Regions from separate parts of the Janthinobacterium sp. GMG2 genome, predicted to be linked through region 2. Evidence: predicted binding sites of a transcription regulator. Region 2 holds the regulator's gene; each other region holds the start of a gene.

Region 1 (3,437 bases), on a different contig from region 2:
CGTCGTCAGCGGCAGGCTGGCGTCCATCATGGTGTTCATCACGTCGACGAAGGGCACGGCCGCGTGCACGGCGTGGAACAGGTCGGGGCGCATGTTGACGACGGCGCCCATCAGCAAGCCGCCGGCGCTGCCGCCCTGGATGATCAGGCGGTTCGGGCTCGTCCATTTTTCGCGCACCAGGTAGTCGGCGCTGTCGATGAAGTCATTGAAGGTGTTTTTCTTCTTCATCAGCATGCCGTCTTCATGCCACGCTTCGCCCATGTCCGTGCCGCCGCGGATATGCGCCTGCGCATAGATGACGCCGCGTTCCAGCAGGCTGATGCGGCTGATGGCAAAACTGGCTTCCGTCGAGATGCCATACGAGCCATACGAGTACAGCAGCAGCGGCGCGGAACCGTCGAGCTTGACGCCTTTCTTGTAGACGACCCACAGCGGTACTTGCACGCCATCGCGCGCTGTCACCCACAGGCGCTGCGTTGTGTAGCGGCTGCCATCAAAGCCGCCGACGATTTCCTGCTGCTTGAGCACCGTGCGCTTGCCGTCTTGCATGCTCACGTCGATGACGGTAGGCGGCGTGATGGGCGACTGGTAGGACATGCGAAATTGTGTGGCGGAAAACTCCGGCGTACCGGCCGCCGTGGCCAGGTAGACGGGGTCGTCGAACTGCACCGTCTTCCAGTTATGCCGCGCGAAATCATGGATGCGGGCGCGGTTCAGGGCGCGGGCTTTTTCCATCACCACCAGATAGCCCTGGAAGACGTCGATGGACTGGATCACGGCGTCCTTGTTGTGCGGCACGACGCTCTTCCAGTTCTTCGGCTGCGGGGCGGTCACCGGCGCGCTGACGACGCGGAAATTCTTCGCTTCTTTGTTGGTCAGAATAAACAGCTGTCCGTCGCGGTGTTCGATGCCGTAGCGGTGGCCTTTTTCGCGTTTCAGCACGGACTGGAAACTGCCTTCCGGCTTGCTCGTTGGCAGCAGCAGCACTTCGCTCGTATCCGTGCTGCGCGCAGTGAGCACGAAATAACGATGGTCGCGGGTGCGGCTCACGCCGATGGCGAACTGTTCCACTGGCTCGTGGTAGACCTGCTGCAAGGTGCCGCCCAGGGGCAGGCGGAACAAGCGGTCCGCGCGCTTAGTGGTGGCGTCTTCCTGCGTCAGCATCAGGGTGGCATTGTCCGCCGCCCACGCCAGCGAGGTCACGCGCGGCATGGTGTCGTCCAGCAGCTTGCCCGTCTTCAAATCCTTGACATGCAATTCGTACTGGCGGAAACCCGTCGTGTCGGTGGTGTAGGCCAGCAGTTGTTCATTCGGGCTGATGCTGAATGCGCGCACGGCAAAGAATTTGTGGCCTTCGGCCAATTGGTTCTGGTCCAGCAGGATTTCCTCAGTCGCCTGCGCATCGTAGGCGCCGTTCTTGCCGACAGGACGGCGGCAGTGAATCGGGTATTGCTTGCCCGCTTCCGTGCGGGTGTAATAGTAGAAATTGCCCTGGCGCGCAGGCACGGACAGGTCTACTTCCTGCATGCGTCCCTTCACTTCCGCAGTCACCTTGTCGGCCAGCGGCTGGATCGGGGCCGTGACGGCGGCCGTGTAGGCGTTTTCCGCATTCAGGTAGTCGATCACGGCAGGATCGGTTTTCTTTTGCAGCCAGCGGTAGTCGTCCGTGACGACCGTGCCGTGGCGCGTTTCCTGCCAGGCGGTCTTGGCGGCAACGGGCGCCGACATGGTGGCGACGGTGGCGGCATCGGCGGCCAGCGCGGATGGCGCCAGTGAGGACAGCAGCAGGGCCGGCAGGATGGATAACCAGGCGGACCGGCGGCGCGCAGCGTGATGGGCGATAGACAAGGCGACTCCTTTGAATAGTTGTGTCAGGATTGTAATCTTGCTATTGAGAAAAGCAACCGCCTTGCGCGTGCGTTTCAACTTGCATCCATGGGCATTTCCAGCGATACTGTATATAACTACAGTATCCCGCCGCGAGGTGTCCTTGACCACATCTGCCTCCCCCCTTCCCGAGCCACCCGCAGCCCGCCGCTGGATAGCGCATCTGGACATGGACGCCTTCTTTGCCTCCGTGGAACTGTTGAAATATCCGGAATTGCGCGGCGAAGCCGTCGTCATCGGCGGCGGGCGCTTGCAGCAGCCCGTGCTGCAGCAAGACGGCACGCGGCAGTTTGCGCGCATGCGCGACTACGTGGGGCGCGGCGTCGTCACCACATCGACCTATGCGGCGCGCGTGTTCGGCGTGTTTTCCGCCATGGGCATCATGAAGGCGGCCAAGCTGGCGCCCGACAGCATCTTGTTGCCGGCCGATTTCGAGGCTTACCGCGACTATTCGGCGCGCTTCAAGCAGGCCGTGGCCCAGTTGTGCCCCATCATCCAAAACGTGGGCATCGATGAAATCTATGTCGACCTGACCGAATACGGCGAGCAGGCGCCGGCCATGGCGGCGCGCCTGAAGGCGGCCGTGTTCGAAGCCACGGGCCTGTCGTGCTCGATCGGCCTGGCACCCAACAAATTGCTGGCGAAAATCTGTTCCGACCTGGAAAAACCGGACGGCCTGACCATCCTGAACCCGGAGGATATTGAAACGCGCGTGTGGCCCTTGCCGGCGAAAAAGATCAACGGCATCGGTCCGAAAGCCACGGCCAAGCTGGAAGCGCTGGGCATTGTCACCATTGGCGAGCTGGCCCGGGCCGACATGGCCATGCTGCGCACGCAGTTCGGCGACCTGTACACGGGCTGGCTGCGCCAGGCGGCGCTGGGCATCGATGACCGGCCCGTGCAGACGAGCCGGGAAACCAAGTCCGTCAGCCGCGAAACGACGTTCGAGCGCGACTTGCAGGTGGTGCGCGACCGCGCCACCCTGTCGGAAAAACTGGAAAGCCTGTGTACGCGCGTGGCGGGCGACTTGGATAAACAGTCGCTGGCGGGGCGCACGGTGGGCATCAAGCTGCGCTTCGAGGATTTCAGCACCGTCACGCGCGACATCACCTTGCCCAGCGCCACGGCGGACGCCGCCGCCATCCTGCGCGCCAGCCGCGATTGCTTGCGGCGCGTGCCATTTGACAAGAAAATCCGCCTGCTGGGCGTGCGCATCTCGACCTTGTCGGACCCGGCCATCGTGACGCGGCAGGCACCGGCCCAGGCGGAGCTGTTTCCCGCCCTGTAGCGGCATTCCCCACGCAGCAACAACACCGCGCCAGTCCGCGCTTTTGACGGCATTCCCGTGTCGAAAGTGTAGAATGGCGTTCCCCTGGCACTACTGAAACAAACGGAAGACAAAAACTATGTGGTTCAAGAATCTTCAGATTTACCGCCTGCCCGCACCGTGGGCTTACACGCCAGAACAACTGGAAGAGGCGCTGTCCTCGAACAAATTTACGCCGGCGACCAGCATGGATCTGATGCGCCAGGGCTGGGATACGCCACGC
Region 2 (3,437 bases):
CCGGGCTTCCGTTATGGCCGCCAGGGCAATCCGACCGTCTCCGCACTGGAAGACAAGGTCAACAAGATGGAAGACGGCGTGGCGACCCTGTGCTTCGCCACGGGCATGGGCGCCATCGGCGCCGTGGTGCAATCGTTGCTGCGCGCGGGTGACCATGTCGTCTCGTCGGCCTTTTTGTTTGGCAACACCAACAGCTTGTGGCAAACGGTGACGGGGCAGGGCATCGGCGTGTCGTTCGTCGACGCCACCGAGGTGGCCAATGTGGCCGCGGCCATTACGCCGGCCACGCGCATCGTGTTTGTGGAAACCATCGCCAATCCGCGCACGCAAATCGCCGACCTGAAGAAAATCGGCGACCTGTGCCGCGAAAAGGGCATCTTGTACATCGTCGACAACACGATGACGACGCCATATCTGTTCCGCCCGAAAGCCGTGGGCGCGGGCCTGGTGGTCAATGCCTTGACGAAATCCATCGGCGGCCACGGCAATGCCCTGGGCGGCAGCTTGACGGACACGGGCGTGTTCGACTGGACGCAGTATCCGAACATTTTCGAGAACTACAAGAAGGCGGCGCCCGCGCAGTGGGGCATCGCGCAAATCCGTGCCAAGGCTTTGCGCGACTTCGGCGCCTCGCTGGGGCCGGAAGCTGCGCATCATATCGCCGTCGGCGCGGAAACCATGGCCTTGCGCATGGATCGCACCTGCTCGAACGCTTTGGCGCTGGCCACCATGCTGCAGGCGGATCCAAGAGTGGCGGCCGTGCATTATCCTGGCCTGGCGTCGCACCCGCAGCATGCGCTGGCCACCGACTTGTTCCGCAGCTATGGCTCGTTGTTCAGCTTTGAGCTGAAAGATGGCATCGACTGCTTCGATTTCCTCAATCGTCTCAATCTTGCCATTCCCGCCAGCAACCTCGGCGACACGCGCACCCTGGTCATTCCCGTCGCCCACACGATTTTCTACGAGATGGGTGCCGAGCGCCGCGCCAGCATGGGCATCGCCGAATCGCTGATCCGCGTGTCCGTCGGTATCGAGGATGAAGCAGACTTATTGGAAGATTTCAGCAGCGCACTGGACGCATAAGCAGCCGCGCACCATGTAAAAAGGGCCGCGATAGTCATGCTGTCGCGGCCCTTTTTTTACGTGCGGCAGTTTAATGCCAGCTGCGCATCAGTCCGACGGCGAGGCCTTCCAACGCAAACTCGTCTTCGGGCGACACGGTGATCACCTTGAAGTCCGGATTTTCCGGCAGCAGTTCGATGACGGAGCCCGTCTTCTTGTAGCGCTTGACGGTGACTTCGTCGCCGATGCGGGCGACGACGATCTGGCCATTCTTGGCGCTGTCGACCTTTTTCACGGCCAGCAAGTCGCCATCCATGATGCCGGCGTCGCGCATGGACCAGCCGCGCACCTTCAGCAGGAAGTCGGGTTTGGCCGAGAACAGGGCCGGGTCGACGTTGTAGCTCGCTTCCAGGTTTTCCTGGGCCAGGATGGGCGAGCCTGCCGCCACCCGGCCGATCAGGGGCAGCGACATCAGCAGGGCTGCCGGCACTTTCGACGGCGGCGCTTCGGCGGCCGCACCGATCAGGCGGATGCCGCGCGAGGTGCCGGGCGAAATCTCGATCGCGCCCTTGCGGGCCAGGGCCTGCAAATGCTCTTCGGCCGCATTGGCCGATTTGAAACCCAGTTCATTGGCGATTTCGGCACGGGTGGGAGGAAAGCCCGTGTTTTCAATCGCGTCCTTGATCAGGTTCAGGATTTGTTCTTGTCGTGCTGTCAGCTTGATCATGAGCGGTGGGTGCATACTAAAATGCTGTCTATATGAACAGTCTGTATTTTTGTACAGTATCGCCCACTATGCAAGGGGATTTCCGTGTTTTGGGCGAATTTCGCAAGAAATACTTGTCCGCGGCCGGAAAGCACGGCGGCGCACGGGCTTTTCAGGCGCTTGTGGAAGGAATGATTGAAACGTTTGCAAAAGACGGTTATAATCTTCGGCTGACCTTCCCACACCCGTCTTGACGCCGGGGTGGGCGATTATCAATCCGACCTGAAGGAGTTTGCATGCGTCATTATGAAATAGTCTTTATCGTCCATCCGGACCAAAGCGAGCAAGTGCCCGCGATGATCGAACGCTACAAAGCCAGCGTAACCACCCGCGGCGGTTCGGTTCACCGCGTGGAAGATTGGGGCCGCCGTCAAATGGCTTACTCGATCCAAAAGCTGCCTAAAGCACACTACATCTGCCTGAACATCGAATGCGACAACGAGACCCTGGTCGAGTTGGAAACAGCATTCAAATTCAATGATGCCGTGTTGCGTCACCTGACCGTTAAAATGAAGAAAGCTGAAACAGCTCCTTCGCCGATGATGAAATCGGTACAACGCGAAGACGCGGCCAAAAGCCACCGCACCGAAGCACCAGCAGCCGCTCCAGCCGCAGCAGCAGCTTAATTCTTGACCAGGATCGTGCGCTGAACCAGCTACAAGTAACCGCCATCATTGCCGAGCGCGAAATATTGCGCTATACCCCGGCAGGGCTGCCGATTGTGAATGCAGTATTGCAACACAGTTCGCAGCAGATGGAAGCAGGGATTGCCCGTTTGACCGAGTTTGATGTTGCCGCGCTAGCCGCTGGCGAAATCTCAGGCAGGTTCAGTCAGGCAAACTTGGGCGGGGTGTATCAGTTCACGGGTTTCCTGGCCAGGAAGAGCCGCAACAGCAAGAGTTTGGTGTTTCACATCATTGATTTTAGTGCAGTCAATTCTGACTAGCGCATTTTAGATACAGGAGCCTGACATGGCATTCGGTAAAAAGTTCGACAAAAATAAGCTCAAGCTTAAAGAAAAACGCAAACAGCAAAACCCGTTGTTCAAACGCAAGAAGTTCTGCCGCTTCACCGCAGCTCACGTTGAGCAAGTCGACTACAAAGACGTTGACACGCTGAAAGACTTCGTCCAAGAAAACGGCAAGATCATGCCAGCACGCCTGACCGGTACCAAAGCGCACTACCAGCGCCAAGTTGACACCGCAATCAAGCGCGCTCGCTTCCTCGCGCTGCTGCCATACACCGATCTGCACCACGCTTAATCGGTCAGATATTCCTGGAGAAGAACTATGCAAATCATTCTGTTAGAAAAAGTTGTTAACGTCGGTAACCTCGGCGAAGTCGTCAAAGTCAAAGACGGTTACGCACGTAACTTCCTGATCCCGCAACGCCTGGCACGTCGTGCTACGGCAACCGCTGTGGCTGAATTCGAAGTCAAGCGCGCCGAACTGGAAAAAGCTGCTGCCGCCAAACTGGCCGCATCGCAAGCCCAGGGCGAAAAACTGAGCGGCCTGACCGTTCAAGTTGCTCAAAAAGCTGGTGTTGATGGCCGTCTGTTCGGTTCCGTCACCAACTTCGACATCGCTGAAGCGCTGACCAAGCAAGGTTT
Region 3 (3,437 bases), 990 kb from region 2:
CGCCATCGGCCTGCTTGACTTGCTGCGTGAGCACGGTCACGCTGTCTTCCAGCGCATGGTCGAACGGCTGATTGGCGATGCCCTTGGCCACCAGATAGGTGATGGCGATGCTCATCGGCCACAGCAGCAGCAGGGGCGCCAGCATCCAGTCGAGGATTTCGCCGAACAGCGAATGCTCGATGGTGTCGTCCTGCTCCGTGGTGGGCGGCTCGAACCAGTCGTCATCATCCGGCTCGTCCGCTGGCGCCTCGCGCGCCTTCACTTGCTGGCGGGTCCGCTTGCCGACTCGCCCGCTTCAGCGTTCAGGCGCGCCGCTTCCGAGTATTTTTCCAGGCAATAGCCGAGGCCGCGCACGGTGGCGATGCGCACGCCGCCCACTTCGATCTTCTTGCGCAGGCGGTGCACATACACTTCGATGGCGTTGTTCGACACTTCCTCGCCCCATTCGCACAGGTGGTCGACCAGCTGCTCTTTCGAGACGAGGCGGCCGGTGCGGCCCAGCAGGATTTCCAGCAAGCCCAGTTCGCGCGCCGACAGGTCGAGCATCTGGTCGTTGATGTAGGCGCTGCGCCCCACCTGGTCGTAGCTGAGGGGGCCGTGCTTGATGATGGTGGCGCCGCCGCCAGCGCCGCGGCGCGTCAGGGCGCGCACTCTTGCCTCCAGTTCCGACAAGGCGAACGGCTTGGCCATATAATCATCGGCACCGAGGTCGAGGCCATTGACGCGTTGTTCGATGGAATCGGCGGCCGTCAGGATCAGCACCGGCAGCAGCGAAGCGCGCGCGCGCAGGCGGCGCAGCACTTCCAGGCCGGACATTTTGGGCAGGCCCAGGTCGAGGATCAGCAAGTCGAATTCCTGGGTGGACAGGGCCGTATCGGCCTCTTGACCCGTCTTGACGTAGTCGATCGCATAACCGGACTGGCGCAGCGAGCGGGTCAGGCCATCGGCCAGCACGCTGTCATCTTCGGCAAGTAAAATACGCATGGTGCACTTCCTATGCTTTGCGGCGGTAGAAGCTTGTATTGTGTTTCATTTTCCGCAAGGTGGCGAATTTTTATGAAAATCCGCGGTTGTATTGATCTGTTTCAAAACAAATCCACGTTCCGCTTGCATTGATCACTGTTTTTTTATACAGTACTGTCTGTGTAAAGAATTTAACCCACTGGCGCTATCGCAGGCTGCACGGTTCACGTAGATGCGTCACGTGAATCCGCAACTGTAGAACGGCTGAAAGAACATATGGACGATAAAAAAGCTGTAGTACCCGCATCGGAAAAAGCCAAGGCGCTCGCCGCCGCACTGGCGCAGATCGAGAAGCAGTTTGGCAAAGGTTCGGTCATGCGCATGGATGCCAGCGCACCGATCGAAGAAGTGCAAGTCGTGTCGACCGGTTCGCTCGGCCTCGATATCGCGCTGGGCGTGGGCGGCTTGCCGCGCGGCCGCGTGGTGGAAATCTACGGTCCGGAATCGTCGGGTAAAACCACCTTGACCCTGCAAACCATCGCCGAAATGCAAAAACTGGGCGGCACGTGCGCCTTTATCGATGCCGAGCACGCGCTCGACGTCGGCTACGCGCAAAAGCTGGGCGTGAACCTGCACGAATTGCTGATCTCGCAACCGGACACGGGTGAGCAGGCGCTGGAAATCTGCGACGCCCTCGTGCGTTCGGGCAGCGTCGACCTCGTCGTCATCGACTCCGTGGCCGCACTGACGCCACGCGCCGAGATCGAAGGCGACATGGGCGATTCCCTGCCAGGCCTGCAAGCGCGCCTGATGTCGCAAGCCCTGCGCAAGCTGACCGGTTCCATCAACCGCACCAATACCCTGGTCATCTTCATCAACCAGATCCGCATGAAGATCGGCGTGATGTTCGGTAGCCCGGAAACAACCACGGGCGGCAATGCGCTGAAATTCTACGCCTCCGTGCGCCTGGATATCCGTCGCACCGGCTCGATCAAGTCCGGCGATGAAGTGATCGGCAACGAAACCAAGGTCAAGGTCGTCAAGAACAAGATCGCGCCACCGTTCAAGGAAGCGCACTTCGACATCCTGTACGGCGCAGGCACTTCGCGCGAAGGCGAAATCCTGGACCTGGGCTCGGATGCCAAGATCGTGGAAAAATCCGGTTCGTGGTACAGCTACAACGGCGAACGTATCGGCCAGGGCAAGGACAACGCCCGCGCCTTCCTGCAGGAGCGTCCGGCGCTGGCCCGCGAAATCGAAAACAAGGTCCGCGCTTCGCTGGGCGTGCGCGAACTGCCGCCGCTGGCTGCTGAAAAGCCGGAAAAAGCGGATAAAGCCGCCGACAAGGCTGCCAAGGCTGCGGAAGCCAAGCCAGAGTAGGTCGGATTAGCGCGGCAAAGCCGCGCGTAATCCGACAACACCACAGACGTCAACAATGTTGTCGGATTACGGTCCAAGGGCCCTGATCCGACCTACGCATGGCTTGCCGCAAGGTAGGACCATGATCGCCGTCCCGCGCTGTTGCGCCGGGCGGCGATTGTGTTTGGGTGATGTGATTGTGGAATGAAAGACAAGGTGGGTGTATGGCCGCAGTACAACTAAGCCTGAAGGGCAGGGCGCTACGCTTTTTGTCGATGCGTGAACACAGCCGCATGGAATTGCGGCGCAAGCTGCAGCGCCATGCGCAGGAGGGCGATGACGTGGAAGCCTTGCTCGACAGCCTGGAGCAAGCCAATTGGCTGTCGCAGGAGCGCTTTTCCGAGTCGCTGATCCACCGCCGCTCGGCCCGCTTCGGCAATAGCCGCATCATGGCGGAGTTGCAAAGCCATGGCATCGGCGGCGAGGCGCTGCAGGAACTCAAGGCGGGCCTGGCCGAAGGGGAAGTTGCGCGCGCCTGCGAAGTGTGGCGCCGCAAGTTTGGTGAAGTAGCGCAGGATGCCGAGCAGCGCAACAAGCAGATGCGCTTCCTGATGCAGCGCGGCTTTTCCCAGCGCGCCGTGCAAGCGGCCTTGAAGGGGCTGGATCCTGACGAGGAATGAGGCTGGCCATGGCGCGCCGGCCGGCCTCCGTCGTGCCCCATGAACTGCGCTTTCAAACGCCGTCTGTTTCCAGTATGGCGACGCCGCGCGATAAGGTATTCTGGCGCTCGAACGCTGTGCGATGCGCGCAGCACCACTGACCGTGACAGGATCGAGATGAGCAACTGGAATGCCGGCTATGTGGCCGAAATTGCCTATACCTATGGCTATTACGAAGAATTGAATCCTCTGCGCCTGCGGCTGCCCCTGCTGGCTGCCGGGCTGGCCTTGCCGGATAGCGGCACGGCTTGCGAGCTGGGCTTTGGCCAGGGCATCAGCGCCAACATCCATGCGGCGGCGTCTTCCACGCGCTGGCATGGCAATGATTTCAATCCGTCCCAGGCCGCCTTTGCGCAGGAGCTGGCCAGCGTGGCCGGCGCCGGCGCACAGTTCACG
Region 4 (3,437 bases), 130 kb from region 2:
TGTCTTTTGCCGCTACCTGCTGGCCCACCGTTCGCAGCATATTGCCGCCGGTGCTTTCTGGCGCCCGACCGTTGGCCGCCACGGCAGCCGCATGCCGGCCGTCAGCGATGTGGCCCCGCCAGGTGACGAGGCGCAGGCGGACCTGCTGTCGCATGCGCCGCTCACGCTGGTGCCGGGCGAACTGCTGGACGACGAGACGAAGAACCGCATGGCGAAGCTGCTGTTTGCCACCAGCTACCTCGAATACTGCTCGTTCGGCAATAAATTGAATCTGCAATTCGTCGAATTGCAGCGGCGGCAAAACATCGACCCGTATCTGGCGCACATCCACGGCCTGCATGACGAGGACGGGCGTTTCATCGGCTTTTTCACGGCCGCGACGATGGACGAGTTCCAGGCCTGCGGCGCCGTCTCCTATTACCGCGACGACATGAAGGCGCTCGACGATGCGTATGACGCCTTCGTGCTCGCGCATGCGCGTGCCGACGACTGTTTCGTCAGCAGCCTGGCCATCGACGAGAAATACCGGGGCCAGGGTTTATTCAGGCAGATGTTCCATGAAATCCGCGACCTGGCCAGCCGCAAGGGCTGCGCGCGCATCACCCTGACGGTGTGGGAAAAGAGCGAAGCGCTGCAAGTATATCTGCACAAGGGTTTTCGCAGCGTGGGCACGTTCGACTATGCCTACAGCCTGTTCTATGACCGGCTGCATTTCCTCGTGTATGACGGAAACTGAGGAGGAAATTGAGGAAGCAGGGGGCGGCCGGCAGCCGCCCCGTGAGTAGCGTTACAAAGCGAGGAAGGCCAAGGCCGCCACGGCCGTCGGCAGCAGGGCGCCGGCCAGCAGGCCGACGGCGCCGATCGATTCATCCTTGAAGCCGCGGCGCAGCAGGGCCACGCCGGCCGGGTTCGGCGCATTGGCGATGACGGTCAGGCCACCACCGGCCACGGCGCCGGCCATCAGCATGTATTTCGCTTCATCCGTCATGCCGACGATCAGCGAACCGAGGTAAGTGAGGGCCGCATTGTCGGTAATGGCCGTCAAGCCCAGGGCGCCGAAGAACAGGGCCAGCGGCTTCAGGCTTGAAACGATGGGTTGCAGCCACCATTGCTGCATGCCGCCCAGTACCACCAGGCCGCCCAGGAAGAAGCCGACCAGCAAGCCTTCCTTGAGGATCAGCGGGCTTTGATAGCGTTCGTACGCCTGCACGAAGCCGAGGAAGAACAGGAACAGGCCGATGAACAGCACGGGATGGTGCGCCAGGGTCACCACGCCGGCCAGCACGATCATGTGCACGAGGCTGACGGCCAGCGGCACTTTTGGCGCTTCCACCTCGCCGGCCTTCGGCTTGATGTCGGAAGTGTTGCTGTGCAGGTATTTGCGCAGCAGAATGCTCACGCCCGTGGCGTTGACGAGCACGGCGATGGCGGCCTTCCAGCCGAAATGGCTGGCCATGTAGGCGCTATCCCAGTTCCACGTGGTGGCCACCATCAGCACGGGCGGCGCCGCGTACGAGGTCAGGGTACCACCGATGGAAACGTTGACGAAGAGCACGCCCAGCGCGCCGTATTTCAGCCATTCAGGGATGCCCGGGCGGAAGATTTGCGGCGCCAGCATCAGCGCGGCCAGGGTCATGGCGGCCGGTTCCGTGATCAATGAGCCCGTCAGGGGCACGAGCGCGAGGCCCAGCCAGACGAGGCCCAGTTCCGTGCGCAGCGGCATCACGCGCGCCACGCTTTTCAACAGGCGCTGCACGGCGTCGAGCACAGGGCGCGAGGCGGCCACGACCATGACGACAAAGACGAACAGGGGCTCCGTGTAATGGCGCGACTCGGCATACTCGATGGCCGCATCGCTGCCCGAGACAAAGGCCATGATGAGGATCAGGATAAAGGCCCAGAAGCCGAACACGACTTCCACTTCGCCCAGCAAGTGCAGCAAGCCCGCATGGCGGGGATGGCGCCGCGACAAGGTTTCAAACGACTTGGCGGCAAAGGTGTGGATGAGCGCAAGGCCGAAGACGATGGCGCTGATGATTTGGATGGTGGTCAAATGCGTTTCCTTATGGACGGAGGAAGCCGGCTGGTACGTTGCCAACCGGTAAGGAGAGTGCTTATGGTACAGCAATCGATGCCGAAAACGGGGTTTTTCGGACATGGCGGAGCGGCCCCGGCGGTAGCGGCAGTCAGATAAACCTTGCCAAAAGTGGAGCTGGATAGTACTGTATATGCATACAGTATTCATCTATCTATCCAATGATGCAACATTCTCAATTGATGGCCTCGCCGGAAGCCTTGCACCCGTCCTTGTGGCGTGCATCGCAGCTGGGGCAGGGCGCCACGCGCTGCCTGGACACGGGCTTTGCCGCCCTGTCCGCGCAGCTGCCCGGCGGCGGCTGGCCCAGCGGCAGCCTGATCGATCTGCTGGTGCAGCAGCCGGGCAGCGGCGAATTGCGGCTGCTGGCCCCCGCGCTGGCGCAACTGCCGGGCTTGCCCATCGTGCTGTTGCAGCCGCCCCATCCGCCGCAGGCACTGGCCCTGGCCGCGCAGGGACTGGCGCCGTCGCAACTGCTGTGGCTCAAAAGCGCCGGCAGCAAGGATGCCTTGTGGGCGGCGGAAAATATCTTGCGCAGTGGTACCTGCGGCGCCTTGCTGTTCTGGCAGCCGCACGTGCGCGCCGACAGCCTGCGCCGCCTGCACCTGGCCGCGCAAAGCGGCAACACCCTGTTCTGCATGCTGCGCCCGCTGCACGGCGCGCAAGATGCGTCGCCGGCGCCGCTGCGCCTGTCCGTGCGCCCGGCCGCCGGCGGCATCGAGATCGGCTTCATCAAGCGCCGGGGACCGCAGCGCGACGCGCCCCTGTTCCTGCCCCTGCAACCTCCCTCATTATTGCGACGCCATGCGACTCTGGATCGGCCTGTGCCTGCCCCGGCTCCCGCTCGAAGTGTTTTGCCCGCGCTGGTCGGCTGACAGCCTCGGCGTGGTGCTGGAGCAGGAGCAAGTGATGGCCGTGTCGCCGCTGGCGCGGGCGGCTGGCATCAAGCCGGGCATGCGCCGCGCCGGTGCGCTGATGCTGGCGCCGCAGGCGCGCCTGCACGAGCGCTCGCCTGAACTGGAAGCGCAAGCCTTGCAAGCGGTGGCGCTGGCGCTGCTGCAATATTCACCGCTGGTGGCGCAAGGCGAGGAAGCGACCCTGCTGGTCGATGCGGGCGCCAGCTTGCGCCTGTTCGGCGGCGTGCGCGCCCTGTGTCGGCACATCGAGGCCAGCTTGCGCGCGCTCGGCTACACGGCCCAGTTGTCGTGCGCACCCACGGCGCGCGGCGCCTGGCTGCTGGCGCGCGCCGCTATGCGCCGGCGCCGCGTGCTGGGCATGGAGAGCCTCACCCGCCGCCTCGACGGCCTGCCGTGCGCCTTGCTGCCGCCCGCGCGCCCCTACC

Evidence for each region. Region 2 encodes LexA, which represses DNA repair genes until DNA is damaged. Its sites were predicted from a motif close to ACTGTATNNNNATACAGT; they were not measured.
Region 1: a site for LexA is predicted at 1,954-1,971, ahead of dinB (DNA polymerase IV). Genes of this name have one in related genera too.
Region 3: a site for LexA is predicted at 1,119-1,136, ahead of recA (recombinase RecA). Genes of this name have one in related genera too.
Region 4: a site for LexA is predicted at 2,222-2,239, ahead of imuA (translesion DNA synthesis-associated protein ImuA). Genes of this name have one in related genera too.

Annotation. Positions count from the first base shown of each region.
Region 1 is NZ_JAXAWA010000010.1:108,557-111,993, reverse strand. Features, by position in the region: gene SKZ59_RS27290 (S9 family peptidase) at 1-1,848, opposite strand, end outside; gene dinB (DNA polymerase IV) at 1,991-3,175, shown strand; gene SKZ59_RS27280 (recombination-associated protein RdgC) at 3,294-3,437, shown strand, end outside.
Region 2 is NZ_JAXAWA010000001.1:1,238,523-1,241,959, forward strand. Features, by position in the region: gene SKZ59_RS05545 (cystathionine gamma-synthase family protein) at 1-1,083, shown strand, start outside; gene lexA (transcriptional repressor LexA) at 1,154-1,789, opposite strand; gene rpsF (30S ribosomal protein S6) at 2,065-2,454, shown strand; gene priB (primosomal replication protein N) at 2,475-2,774, shown strand; gene rpsR (30S ribosomal protein S18) at 2,800-3,090, shown strand; gene rplI (50S ribosomal protein L9) at 3,118-3,437, shown strand, end outside.
Region 3 is NZ_JAXAWA010000001.1:252,453-255,889, forward strand. Features, by position in the region: gene SKZ59_RS01110 (sensor histidine kinase) at 1-262, opposite strand, end outside; gene SKZ59_RS01115 (response regulator transcription factor) at 259-984, opposite strand; gene recA (recombinase RecA) at 1,240-2,343, shown strand; gene recX (recombination regulator RecX) at 2,547-3,002, shown strand; gene SKZ59_RS01130 (class I SAM-dependent methyltransferase) at 3,159-3,437, shown strand, end outside.
Region 4 is NZ_JAXAWA010000001.1:1,103,574-1,107,010, forward strand. Features, by position in the region: gene SKZ59_RS04960 (GNAT family N-acetyltransferase) at 1-736, shown strand, start outside; gene SKZ59_RS04965 (putative Na+/H+ antiporter) at 788-2,053, opposite strand; gene imuA (translesion DNA synthesis-associated protein ImuA) at 2,260-2,970, shown strand; gene SKZ59_RS04975 (DNA polymerase Y family protein) at 2,900-3,437, shown strand, end outside.